3 regions of the Pseudomonas sp. 18173 genome follow, and region 3 is predicted to be linked to each of the others. Evidence: predicted binding sites of a transcription regulator. Region 3 holds the regulator's gene; each other region holds the start of a gene.
What was found. The regulator FliA, encoded in region 3, starts transcription of late flagellar genes. The targets are predictions, from matches to a motif close to CTAAAGTTTNNNNNNNNNNNGCCGNTAA.
Positions count from the first base shown of each region.

Region 1: a site for FliA is predicted at 2,320-2,347, ahead of motA (flagellar motor stator protein MotA). Genes of this name have one in related genera too.
Region 2: a site for FliA is predicted at 2,110-2,137, ahead of ACLD1X_RS01145 (flagellar protein MotY). Genes of this name have one in related genera too.

Region 1 is NZ_JBKFTN010000003.1:192,399-196,567, reverse strand. It holds gene rhdA (thiosulfate sulfurtransferase) at 1-669, opposite strand, end outside; gene ACLD1X_RS04785 (HDOD domain-containing protein) at 711-2,249, opposite strand; gene motA (flagellar motor stator protein MotA) at 2,416-3,267, shown strand; gene motB (flagellar motor protein MotB) at 3,271-4,169, shown strand, end outside.
Region 2 is NZ_JBKFTN010000001.1:252,149-256,317, reverse strand. It holds gene ACLD1X_RS01160 (peroxiredoxin) at 1-242, shown strand, start outside; gene rnt (ribonuclease T) at 323-1,000, opposite strand; gene pyrC (dihydroorotase) at 997-2,043, opposite strand; gene ACLD1X_RS01145 (flagellar protein MotY) at 2,203-3,108, shown strand; gene ACLD1X_RS01140 (argininosuccinate synthase) at 3,238-4,169, shown strand, end outside.
Region 3 is NZ_JBKFTN010000017.1:52,078-56,246, forward strand. It holds gene ACLD1X_RS19290 (chemotaxis protein CheA) at 1-641, opposite strand, end outside; gene ACLD1X_RS19295 (protein phosphatase CheZ) at 695-1,483, opposite strand; gene ACLD1X_RS19300 (chemotaxis response regulator CheY) at 1,505-1,876, opposite strand; gene fliA (RNA polymerase sigma factor FliA) at 2,044-2,784, opposite strand; gene fleN (flagellar synthesis regulator FleN) at 2,781-3,611, opposite strand; gene flhF (flagellar biosynthesis protein FlhF) at 3,729-4,169, opposite strand, start outside.

The DNA of each region.
Region 1 (4,169 bases), on a different contig from region 3:
GTCTTTGCTGATCCCGAGTTGTTCGAGGATCTGCTGCATGTCGGTGCGGATGCGCAACTGGCGCGCCTGATCCATACCGGCGGTCCATTCGAAATTGACCGCGCCGGGAATGTGGCCGCCCTTGGCTGCCAGGACTTTCTCGCCGGAATACTCCAGCGGCCCACGTGCATCCCAGATGGCCAGGTCGGCGGCGCCCAGACGGCTTTGCAGATATTCACGGGTGGCGGTGGGTTCGTCGTGCAAGGTCAATGCAACCGGGCCACCCACGGCAGGCGGGATCTGGATCGACATGGGCGAACCCTCTGCCAGCCAGGCCGGCAGGCCGCCGTTGAGGTAGTGGTACTTGCTGTGGCCGATGACATCCAGCAGCCAGATAAAGCGTCCGGCCCAACCGCCGCCTTCGTCGTCATACACCACGTAGACCGCATCGGGGTTGTGTCCCAGCTCACCGAACAACGCTTCGAGTGCTGCCTGCGGGGGCATCAGCCCGGGGGCGGGCGCCTGACCCAGTTGGGTGCGTTTGGGGTCGACAAATCGTGCGCCGGGAATGTGCCCTTCGGCGTAGCGGGCGGCACTGGTCAAGTCCACCAGAATCAGTTCGCGGGCGTCGAGGCGAGGGAGCAAGTCGCTCGGCTCGATCACCAGCGGCAAGCCAGAGAAGTCAGACATGTGAGGTCTCCAGAGCACAAAAGGGAGGATTGTAGCGCAGCTTATTGGCCTCGGTTGCTAAAGCTGTGCAGGGCTTTTTCGATGCATTGTGCGGTTTTGCCGAAGGCCTGCACGGAAATTTCCGAAAACGGCCCACCGCCCTGATCCGCCACAACGATCATGATCACCCGGCCATTATTGACCAGCGAGCGCAGCAACAGGTGTTCGCCGCTGAACTGCGAGCGCAGGCCGTTGGGCAACAGGGCCGAGAATTGTACGTTGTTGGCGGGTGTCAGGCGGACCTGGGCCTGTTGTGCGAGCAGGCGTTGCAACAGTTTGCTCTGGCTGACCACGAAGTTCAGCCCGGCCGCCTCTTTCGGCAGGCCAGTCGTCTGGTGCACGCGCAGGTTGGCGTGGGTGCGGTCGGCCATCAGGATCATCACCCGACGCATGCCACAGGCTGCGAGGGCGTCCCGGGCGGCGATGGTCAGGTGCATGGCGTTGGTAAAGCGACTCGGCTCGACCAGCAGTTCGGCGCATTGCTTGCGCCATTTCGCCAGGTCTTCGGCGGTGGGTGCCGCGGCCGGCAGCAGTCCGGCGTGGATGCGGTTCATGCCCCACGGCCAGATCAGCGCTTCGGCGGGGTGCCAGAGATCGGGCATGGCATGCTGGCGAGCGCTGTTGGCGGCTTGCTGGTGCAGTTGCTGCTGCACCTCGTCCATGGGCATTTGCAGGTAAAGGCTGGTCAGGTACTGCCAGCGCTCACTGTGCGGGCTGTCCCAGGCGTGCTGTGCCGACAGTGCCAGCCCGTTGGCCAGCAGCACCGTATTGGCCGGCTGATTGAGCCAGCGGCGCAGCGTCGGATCGTCATCGAGGCGGTTCTGCTGGCGCAGAGGATGCTCGCTGTCACGGGCAATGCGCAGGACTTTCACCAGTTCCCGCTGTTCAGTGAGCAGCAGTCGATAGCCTTGCTGCACCCAGATCGGCAGGCGCCAGATTTCCACCAGTGCCTGGCCGATGTCCAGCAGGCGGACGCCAAACAGTTGCTGTTCGACTTTGCGTGCCGACTCGCCTTTATGGATGACCCGCAGCTCCCAGTCTTCGAGCAGTTCTGGATGGGTCAGCGCCAACGGCCACAGGGGCGAAAGGAACAGCAGGCTACCCCAGTGGATGTCCTGCCACAGGCGCGCCAGGCGACTGGCAAAAAAACCGTTGGCCTGTTGCGTGGCGTGCTGGCTGATCATCTGCAGCTGACGCAAGGCTTTGGGAATCTCGGACTGGGGTTCGGCGGGCAAGCGCGCGAGCAGTTCTTCGGTGCGCTTGAGGCCAAGGCGATTGATCGCGATCTCGAGGTTTTCCGCAGGCTCGGTCATGCTGCCGTGGGTGTGCCGGTTGGCTTCGCGAATCACGCTCAAGGCCAGGGCCGGGCTGCCTTGCATGAGGTCGGCGATGTCGCGCAGCGAGCTGCGATTGTCGCGGATGGCCTTGCAGACAAGGTCGTGGCTGGCTTGCGGGACGGGAAGGCGTACGCCATCGAGCAGCTTGACCCAGCCTTCGAGCGTCGTCGGTTTTGGCGTTGGAACGTTCGTTTCGTTAACCATGGTTGGAGGCGATCATCGTCAGCATTACCCAGGCCCGGAGTGGGTCAAATTGGCTTTTCGCCTGAACTGGCTATAGTCTGGCGCAGTTTTGCCGATAAGTAGAAGAAGAGATTTTTTAACTTCCGAATATGACCTTGAACCCGACTCAGTAAGTACTCTCCTACCTATGGCTAAAATTATCGGCATCATCGTCGTATTCGCGAGCGTGCTCGGCGGATACGTGCTTTCCCACGGCAAGATTGCCGCCCTGATCCAGCCTTTCGAGGTCATGATTATCGGTGGTGCGGCCCTCGGCGCATTCTTGCAGGCCAACCCCGGCCACATGACGATGCACGTGCTCAAGAAGTCCCTGGGCATGTTCAGTTCACGTTTCAACCACGGCTTCTATCTTGAAGTGCTGGGCCTGATCTACGAGATCCTCAACAAGAGCCGCCGTGAAGGCATGATGGCCATCGAAGGCGACATCGAAGATGCCGCTGCGAGCCCGATCTTCGCCAAGTACCCGGCGGTGCTCAAGGACGAGCGCATGACCGCGTTCATCTGCGATTACCTGCGCATCATGTCCTCCGGCAACATGGCTCCGCACGAGCTGGAAGGCCTGTTCGACATGGAGCTGTTCAGCCTCAAGGAAGACCTGGAACACCCATCCCACGCGGTCAACGGCATCGCCGACGCCATGCCCGGTTTCGGTATCGTCGCGGCGGTACTGGGTATCGTGGTGACCATGGCTTCGCTGGGTGAAGGTGACCAGAAGTCCATCGGCCTGCACGTGGGTGCAGCACTGGTCGGTACCTTCTTCGGTATTCTCGCCGCCTACGGTTTCTTCGGCCCGCTGGCTCACTCCCTGGCCCACGATGCCAAGGAAGAGCTGAATGTCTACGAAGCCATCAAGGCCTCGCTGGTGGCTTCGGCTTCCGGCATGCCGCCATCGCTGGCCGTGGAGTTCGGGCGCAAGGTCCTGTACCCGGCGCACCGTCCTAGCTTCGCCGAGCTGGAACAAGCGGTTCGCGGTCGCTAAGCCATGGAGAACAATCAGCCGATAATCATCAAGCGCGTCAAGCGCTACGCCGGCGGGCATCACGGAGGCGCCTGGAAAATCGCCTTCGCCGACTTCGCCACGGCGATGATGGCGTTCTTCCTGGTGTTGTGGCTGCTGTCCACCGCCACACCGGAACAGAAGATTGCCATCGCCGGTTACTTCAAGGACCCGATCGGCTTTTCCGAAAGCGGTACGCCGTACATCATTGATCTGGGCGGCACGCCGACCCTGGCGCCGGAAAACACCCTCAACCCCGAGGTGAAGTCCCAGCCGCAGCCGGACAAGGTTACCGTCGATACCGACCAGGTCGAAGGCATGGCCGAGCAGGTTGAAAAGGAACGTCTCGAACTGTTGCTGCAAGAACTGCAGAACAAGGTTGACGAGAACCCGCAGCTGCAGAAATTCAAGGATCAGATCCTGTTCGAAATCACCCCGGATGGCCTGCGTATCCAGATCATGGATGCGGAAAACCGCCCGATGTTCGATTCGGGTTCGGCCCGTCTGAAGCCGTATTTCGAAGACATCCTGCTGGCCATGGCCGACACCATCAAGGCGGTGCCGAACAAGATCAGCATCAGCGGTCACACCGATGCCAAGCCCTACACCGGTACCGGTGATTTCGGTAACTGGGAGCTCTCGGCCAACCGTGCCAACGCCGCACGGCGTGCCCTGGTGGCGGGCAGTTATCCGGATGCGCAGGTGGCGCGTGTGGTCGGTTATGCCTCGTCGGCGCTGTTCGATCGTGAGCATCCGTTTAACCCGGTCAACCGTCGTATCGACATCGTGGTGTTGACCAAGAAGGCCCAGCGTGCGATTGAAGGTTCTCAAGGGGCGGAGGCTGCTCCTGATGCGCCGCAAGGTTCGGCAGCTCCGGGAGCCAC
Region 2 (4,169 bases), on a different contig from region 3:
ACGGCGTGGCTTTCCGTGGCGCGTTCCTGATCGACGACAAAGGCGTTGTCCGTTCGCAGATCATCAACGACCTGCCGCTGGGCCGTAACATGGAAGAGCTGCTGCGTCTGGTCGACGCCCTGCAATTCCACGAAGAGCACGGCGAAGTCTGCCCTGCCAACTGGAAGAAAGGCGACAAAGGCATGAACGCTTCGCCAGAAGGCGTTGCGGCTTACCTGACCGAGCACGCTGCCGCTCTGTAAGGTACGTTCCAGATACAAAAAAAACCGGCCATCGAGGCCGGTTTTTTTATGTGCGGGATAAACCAGCGATTCCTGCAACATCAATCGTCGAAATCTTCCCAACCGCCCATCTGCTTCCAGCGATTGACGATGCCGCAGAACAGCTCTGCCGTCTTCTCGGTGTCATAACGGGCCGAGTGAGCCTCACGTCCGTCGAAGTCGATGTCCGCTGCCTGGCACGCCTTGGCCAGTACGGTCTGGCCGTACGCGAGGCCTGCGAGCGTGGCGGTATCGAAACTGGAGAACGGATGGAACGGGTTGCGCTTCATCTCCAGGCGCGCAACCGCCGCATTCAGGAAGCCCAGGTCGAAGCTGCTGTTATGCCCGACCAGGATCGCCCGTTTGCAGCCATTGGCCTTGAGGGCCTTGCGCACGCCGCGGAAGATATCGTTCAGGGCAGACTCTTCACTCACAGCCATGCGCAGCGGGTGATCGAGCTTGATCCCGGTGAACTCCAGGGCCGCCGCTTCGATGTTCGCGCCTTCGAACGGTTCGACCCGGAAGAAGTAGGTGTGATCCGGGTAGACAAAGCCCTTTTCATCCATGGCGATGGTGGTCGCGGCGATTTCCAGCAGGGCGTCGGTGGCCGAGTTGAAGCCACCGGTTTCTACGTCGACGACCACCGGCAGGTATCCGCGAAACCGCGCGGCCATTGGATGACGCGAACCGCCTCCGCCACCATTGCCTTCCAGTTCGTCATCGAAATGGTCTTCACTCACGCGTGTTCCTCCAGCAGGCGCCAGCGCAGTTTTTCACCGGCGCGCAGCGGGATAACGGTCAGCTCGCCAAACGGCAGGCTGGCAGGGGCGGTCCATTCTTCGCGGACCAGGGTGATGCGATCGGTGTTGGCCGGCAGGCCATAGAACCGCGGGCCGTTGAGGCTGGCGAAGGCCTCCAGCTTGTCCAGCGCATTGCGCTGTTCGAAGGCTTCGGCGTACATCTCGATGGCAGCAAAGGCGGTGTAGCAACCGGCGCAGCCGCAGGCCGCTTCCTTGGCGTGCTGGGCGTGGGGTGCCGAGTCGGTGCCAAGGAAGAATTTCTCGCTGCCGCTGGTGGCTGCATCGAGAAGGGCTTCCTGGTGGGTATTGCGCTTGAGGATCGGCAGGCAATAGAAGTGCGGCCGAATCCCGCCCACCAGCATGTGGTTGCGGTTGTACAGCAGGTGATGCGCGGTGATGGTCGCGCCAACGTTGGCCGGGGCCGAGTTGACGAACTGCACGGCGTCAGCGGTGGTGATGTGTTCGAACACCACTTTGAGGGTCGGGAAGCGCTCGACCACGCGACGCATGTGCTCATCGATGAAGATTTTTTCGCGGTCGAACACGTCGACATCGCCACGGGTGACTTCACCGTGAATCAGCAACGGCATCCCGACTTCGGCCATGGCCTCGAGTGCCGGGAAAATCTTGTCGATGCTGGTAACACCGGAGTCCGAGTTGGTGGTCGCGCCGGCCGGGTACAGCTTGGCGGCGTACACGAATCCGCTGGCCTTGGCCTCGCGAATTTCCTCGGGTTGGGTGCGGTCGGTCAGGTACAGGACCATCAGCGGCTCGAACGTGCTGCCGGCCGGGCGGGCAGCGAGAATCCGCTGGCGATAGCCGTCGGCTTCGGCCGCGTTGCGCACTGGTGGAACCAGGTTGGGCATGATGATGGCGCGGCCAAAGGTGCGCGCGACATCCGCGACGGTATTGGTCAACACGGCACCATCGCGAAGATGAATGTGCCAGTCGTCGGGACGCAGCAGGGTCAGGCGGTCGGACATGAGGGGATTCCAGGCGGGTCAAACTCAGGGGAATGCTACCGGAAAAGACACTTGCAGGCACTCGCTATCAAGTTTTACGGGAAGCTTCCGATATCCAACAGGTATGCCGTTAACATATGTGTGTCGGTCTTTTAGTTGTAGAAGCCAGTGGAGCCTCCCGTGCGCCAGCGTTATTTAGCCTTGCTCAGTGTGTTTGCCAGCCTTCCCGCGATGGCGCTCACTTTCCAGACCCGTCTGGAGAGCATTGAGTGGACGGTTGAAGGTGACAAGTTCGAATGCCGCCTGGCTCAGCCGATTACCGACTTCGGTTCGGGCGAGTTCGTGCGTCGTGCCGGCGAGCAGGCGACTTTTCGTCTGAAAACCTACAACCCGATGATCGGCGGCGGTTCGGCGACCTTGCTGGCCGCTGCTGCACCGTGGCAACCGGGGCGTGACGATATCAATCTGGGCACGGTAAGAATCGGCAGCGGCAATGTGTTATTTAACAGTTCACAGGTTCAGGCCGGACGCCTGATCAGCGGATTGATGGACGGCCGCAGCCCGGTGGTTCGCCATTCTTCGGGGGATGGTCGGGTGTCGGAAGTGCGCCTGCTGCCGGTCAGGTTCACCAAGGCGTTTGCCGATTACCAAAGCTGCGTGGCCAAGCTGTTGCCGCAGAACTTCGAGCAGGTGAAGCAATCCGAAGTCGGCTTCCCTGGCGGCGGAATCGAGCTCGACAGCGCCGCGAAGGCCAAATTGCAGGTGATGCTGGAGTACATGAAGGCCGATCCGACGGTCAATCACATCGAACTCGACGGGCACTCCGACAACAGCGGCAACCGCCTGACCAACCGCGACCTGTCGCGGCGCCGGGCCCTGGCGGTGATGGAGTTCTTCAAGGCCAACGGCATCCAGGAGTCGCAAATCACCCTGCGGTTCCATGGCGAACGTTATCCGCTGGCGCCTAATACCAACAACGCCAACCGTGCGAAGAACCGACGGGTGGCGGTACGCCTGGAGCGTGGAGCACCTGCGGAACAAGTCGCCCCGCAAGCGACGAAGGCGGCTACTTCGGCCACTTCCTGACTATTTGGTCATCGTCGCCCTCTCGACATAATCTGTCGCTTCGTCGTCATAAGCTGTCGCGCCACTGTAAATTATTCTGCATGAGCGGTAGACTTCCCGGCTTTCCGTAGAACCCCGTGGAGTGATGGCATGGCGGACGTAAACAAGGTCGTTCTGGCGTATTCCGGCGGCCTGGACACTTCGGTGATCCTCAAGTGGCTGCAGGATACTTATAACTGTGAAGTGGTGACCTTCACCGCTGACCTGGGTCAGGGCGAAGAGGTCGAACCTGCACGCGCCAAGGCTCAGGCCATGGGCGTCAAAGAGATCTACATCGACGACTTGCGCGAAGAGTTCGTGCGCGATTTCGTTTTCCCGATGTTCCGCGCCAACACCGTTTACGAAGGCGAGTACCTGCTGGGTACTTCCATCGCTCGTCCGCTGATCGCCAAGCGCCTGATCGAAATCGCCAACGAAACCGGCGCTGACGCCATTTCCCATGGCGCTACCGGCAAGGGTAACGACCAGGTTCGTTTCGAACTCGGCGCCTACGCCTTGAAACCAGGCGTGAAAGTGATTGCTCCCTGGCGCGAATGGGACCTGCTGTCCCGTGAGAAGCTCATGGATTACGCCGACAAGCACGCGATCCCGATCGAGCGCCACGGCAAGAAGAAATCCCCGTACTCGATGGATGCCAACCTGCTGCACATCTCCTATGAAGGTGGCGTGCTGGAAGACACCTGGACCGAGCACGAAGAAGACATGTGGCGCTGGACCGTTTCCCCGGAAAACGCTCCAGACAAGCCGCAGTACCTGGAGCTGACCTACCGCAACGGCGACATCGTCGCGCTGGACGGCGTCGAAATGACTCCGGCTACCGTGCTGGCGACCCTGAACCGTATCGGTGGCGAACACGGTATCGGCCGTCTCGACATCGTCGAGAACCGCTACGTGGGCATGAAGTCCCGTGGCTGCTACGAAACTCCGGGCGGCACCATCATGCTGCGTGCCCACCGTGCGATCGAATCGATCACCCTGGACCGCGAAGTGGCTCACCTCAAGGACGAGCTGATGCCCAAGTA
Region 3 (4,169 bases):
ACGGCGAACTGGCCCTTGCCGTGCAGTTGATCGAGCAGCGACTCGAACTCGGCATCGGTGATTTCATCGCTGGCAGCAGCATCGCTGACCGGCGCAGAAACAGCTGCCGGCGCCTCGGCCTGAGCTTTGACGGCATTGAGCGAGTCCAGCAGTTGTTCGAATTCATTGTCGGTGATATCGCCCGACTCGGCTTCTGCCTCAGGCGCTTCGACCGCAGCGACAACGGGTGCAGACACCACCTCGTCAGCCGATTGCGGCTCGGCCAGACGGGCCAGCGCCGCAAGCAGTTCAGGTGTCGCCGCCGTGATCGGGCTGCGCTCGCGGACTTCGCTGAACATGCTGTTCACCGCGTCCAGCGCTTCGAGAACCACGTCCATCAGTTCCGAATCGACGCGACGCTCACCCTTGCGCAGGATGTCGAACACGTTCTCGGCGATGTGGCAGCACTCCACCAGCTCGTTGAGCTGGAGGAAGCCGGCGCCCCCTTTTACAGTGTGAAAACCGCGAAAAATTGCATTGAGCAAGTCCGCATCATCCGGACGGCTTTCCAGCTCGACCAGTTGTTCGGACAGTTGCTCTAGAATTTCGCCGGCCTCAACCAGGAAATCCTGAAGGATCTCTTCATCGGCGCCGAAGCTCATTAAGGGTGTGCTCCTACAGGTCTAAAAACCCAAAAACCTAAAGTTCTAAAATTCTAAAAACCCAGGCTGGATAACAAATCGTCCACATCGTCCTGACCGGACACAACGTCTTCTCTTTTATCGGCATGAATCTGCGGACCTTCACCCTGAGAGAGATGTTTTTGTGGATCTTTTTCAGCAAGCATCGCTTCACGGTCATGTTCGATGCCCGCAAAGCGATCCACCTGACTGGCCATGAGCACGAGCTTGAGCAGGTTGCTTTCAACTTCGGTGACCAGTTGGGTCACACGCTTGATCACTTGCCCGGTGAGGTCCTGGTAATCCTGGGCGAGCAGGATGTCGTTCAGGTTGCCCGACACCGCGCGATTGTCCGTGCCGCTGCGCGCCAGGAACCCGTCGACCCGCCGGGCCAGTTCACGAAACTCTTGCGCACCGACTTCGCGACGCATGAAGCGCCCCCAGTCCGCGCTCAAGGCCTGGGCTTCATCCGCCAGGCCATTGACCAGCGGCGTGGCACTTTCCACCAGATCCATGGTGCGGTTGGCCGCGGCTTCGGTCAGCTTGACCACATACCCCAGGCGCTCGGTGGCATCGGTGATCTGCGACACTTCTTCGGCTTGCGGCATGTGCGGGTCAATCTGGAAATTGACGATCGCGCTATGCAGCTCGCGAGTGAGCTTGCCCACTTCCTGATACAGGCCGCGGTCACGGGTCTGGTTGAGCTCATGGATCAATTGCACGGCGTCGCCGAACTTGCCCTTTTCAAGGCTTGCGACCAATTCGACGGCGTGTTTTTTCAGGGTCGATTCGAAATCGCCCAATGAAGTTTCGTTATTGCCCATAGCTCCCCCGTGGCGCACTCATCAACCGATGCGTTCGAAAATCTTCTCGATTTTTTCTTTCAACGCCTGGGCCGTGAAGGGTTTGACCACATAGCCGTTAACGCCAGCCTGGGCCGCTTCGATGATCTGCTCGCGCTTGGCTTCAGCGGTCACCATCAACACCGGCAGGTGCTTGAGCTTTTCATCGGCACGCACGTGGCGCAGCAGGTCGATACCGGTCATGCCAGGCATGTTCCAGTCCGTTACCAGAAAGTCGATGCTTCCGCTGTTGAGCACCGGAATGGCGGTAGTGCCATCGTCGGCCTCGACGGTGTTGGTGAACCCAAGGTCACGCAGCAGGTTCTTGATGATCCGCCGCATCGTTGAGAAGTCATCAACGATGAGGATTTTCATGTTCTTGTCCAATTCGACCTCCAAGCAGTCTTAAACGCGCCCAGCACCTGGACGCGCCATTTCAATCAATCCGGCAAAGCACTCAATGACTGTCTGGAGCACAACAGATCGCGACCGGTGCAGTTCAGCACCACACCAGCCTCGTTCGCAGTGTCCCCACACTGCCTTCAGCGCGCTCGCCACTCCCCCAAACGCCCCCGCAAACGGGCCGCGCACTGGCTGTGTAACTGGCTGACCCGCGATTCGCTGACCCCCAGGACCTCACCGATTTCCTTGAGGTTCAACTCTTCGTCGTAGTACAGCGCCAACACCAGTCGCTCACGCTCCGGCAAATTGGCAATCGCATCCGCCAGCGCAGCCTGGAAGCGTTCATCTTCCAGATCGCGTGACGGCTCGAGATGAGCACTCGCGCCATCCTCGTGCAGCCCTTCGTGTTCGCCATCCTGCAACAGATCGTCGAAACTGAATAAGCGGCTGCCCAGGGTGTCGTTCAAAATTCCGTAGTAATCGTCGAGACTCAATTGGAGTTCGGCCGCAACCTCGTGATCTTTAGCGTCACGGCCGGTTTTCGCTTCAATCGAGCGGATGGCGTCGCTGACCATGCGCGTATTGCGGTGAACCGAACGTGGCGCCCAATCCCCCTTGCGCACTTCATCGAGCATGGCGCCGCGGATTCGAATGCCCGCGTACGTCTCGAAACTGGCGCCTTTGCTGGCGTCATATTTGGTCGACACTTCAAGCAGGCCGATCATCCCGGCCTGGATCAGGTCTTCGACCTGGACACTGGCCGGCAAGCGCGCCAGCAAGTGGTAGGCAATGCGTTTAACCAGCGGCGCGTAACGCTCGATCAGCTCGTACTGCGCATCACGGGCCGATTTTTTATAGAGGTTGTAACCGCTTGCTGTCATAGCACGGGTCCTGCTGTCTGTTGCACGAGGCGCTCGACGAAAAACTCCAGGTGCCCGCGCGGGTTGGCCGGCAGCGGCCAGGTATCGACTTTCTGCGCGATGGCCTTGAACGCCAGCGAGCACTTGGAACGCGGGAAAGCCTCGTAGACGGCGCGCTGTTTCTGCACGGCCTTGCGCACGCTTTCGTCGTAGGGCACGGCGCCGACGTATTGCAGGGCGACGTCGAGGAAACGATCCGTGACCTTGGTCAACTTGGCGAACAGGTTGCGCCCTTCCTGCGGGCTCTGGGCCATGTTGGCCAGGACCCGGAAGCGGTTCATGCCGTAGTCGCGATTGAGCAACTTGATCAACGCGTAGGCATCGGTGATCGAGGTCGGCTCGTCACACACCACCAGCAGCACTTCCTGGGCGGCGCGAACGAAACTGACTACCGAGTCACCAATGCCCGCAGCGGTGTCGATCACCAATACGTCGAGGTTGTCGCCGATATCACTGAAGGCCTGGATCAGGCCCGCGTGTTGCGCAGGGCTCAGATGCACCATGCTCTGAGTGCCCGATGCGGCCGGAACGATACGGATGCCGCCAGGCCCCTGCAGCAGTACGTCGCGCAGTTCGCAGCGGCCCTCGATCACGTCGGCCAGGGTACGTTTGGGTGTCAGGCCCAGCAGAACGTCGACGTTCGCCAGTCCCAGGTCGGCGTCCAGCAGCATGACGCGCCGGCCAAGCTCAGCCAAAGCCAGGGACAAGTTCACTGACACGTTAGTTTTCCCGACGCCACCTTTGCCGCCGGTCACCGCGATCACCTGTACGGGATGCATGCTGCCCATGTTATTTCTTTACCTTGTCTTGCATAGACGGAGGCCACATTACTGGCTGCGCGTTCGCTAACGGAACAATGCATGGCAGACCATCGATGTAGGTACAAAAACTATTCATTAATTACCTCAGCCAACCTGCTTGGTCGGGCTGTGGTAGATGTCAGCGAACATGTCAGCCATGGCTTCTTCGCTGGGTTCTTCCTGCATTTGCACGCTGACGGCGCGACTGACCAACTGATGACGGCGCGGCAGATGCAAATCATCCGGGATCCGCGGGCCATCGGTCAGGTAGGCCACGGGTAACTCATGACTGATGGCCAGGCTCAACACCTCGCCCAGACTCGCCGTTTCATCCAGTTTAGTCAGGATGCAGCCAGCGAGCCCGCAACGCTTGTAACTGTGATAAGCGGCCGTTAGAACCTGTTTCTGGCTGGTGGTTGCCAATACCAGATAATTTTTCGAGCGGATGCCACGACCGGCCAGGCTTTCGAGCTGCATGCGCAGGGCCGGGTCGCTGGCCTGCAGGCCCGCGGTATCGATCAGCACCACGCGCTTGCGCAGCAATGG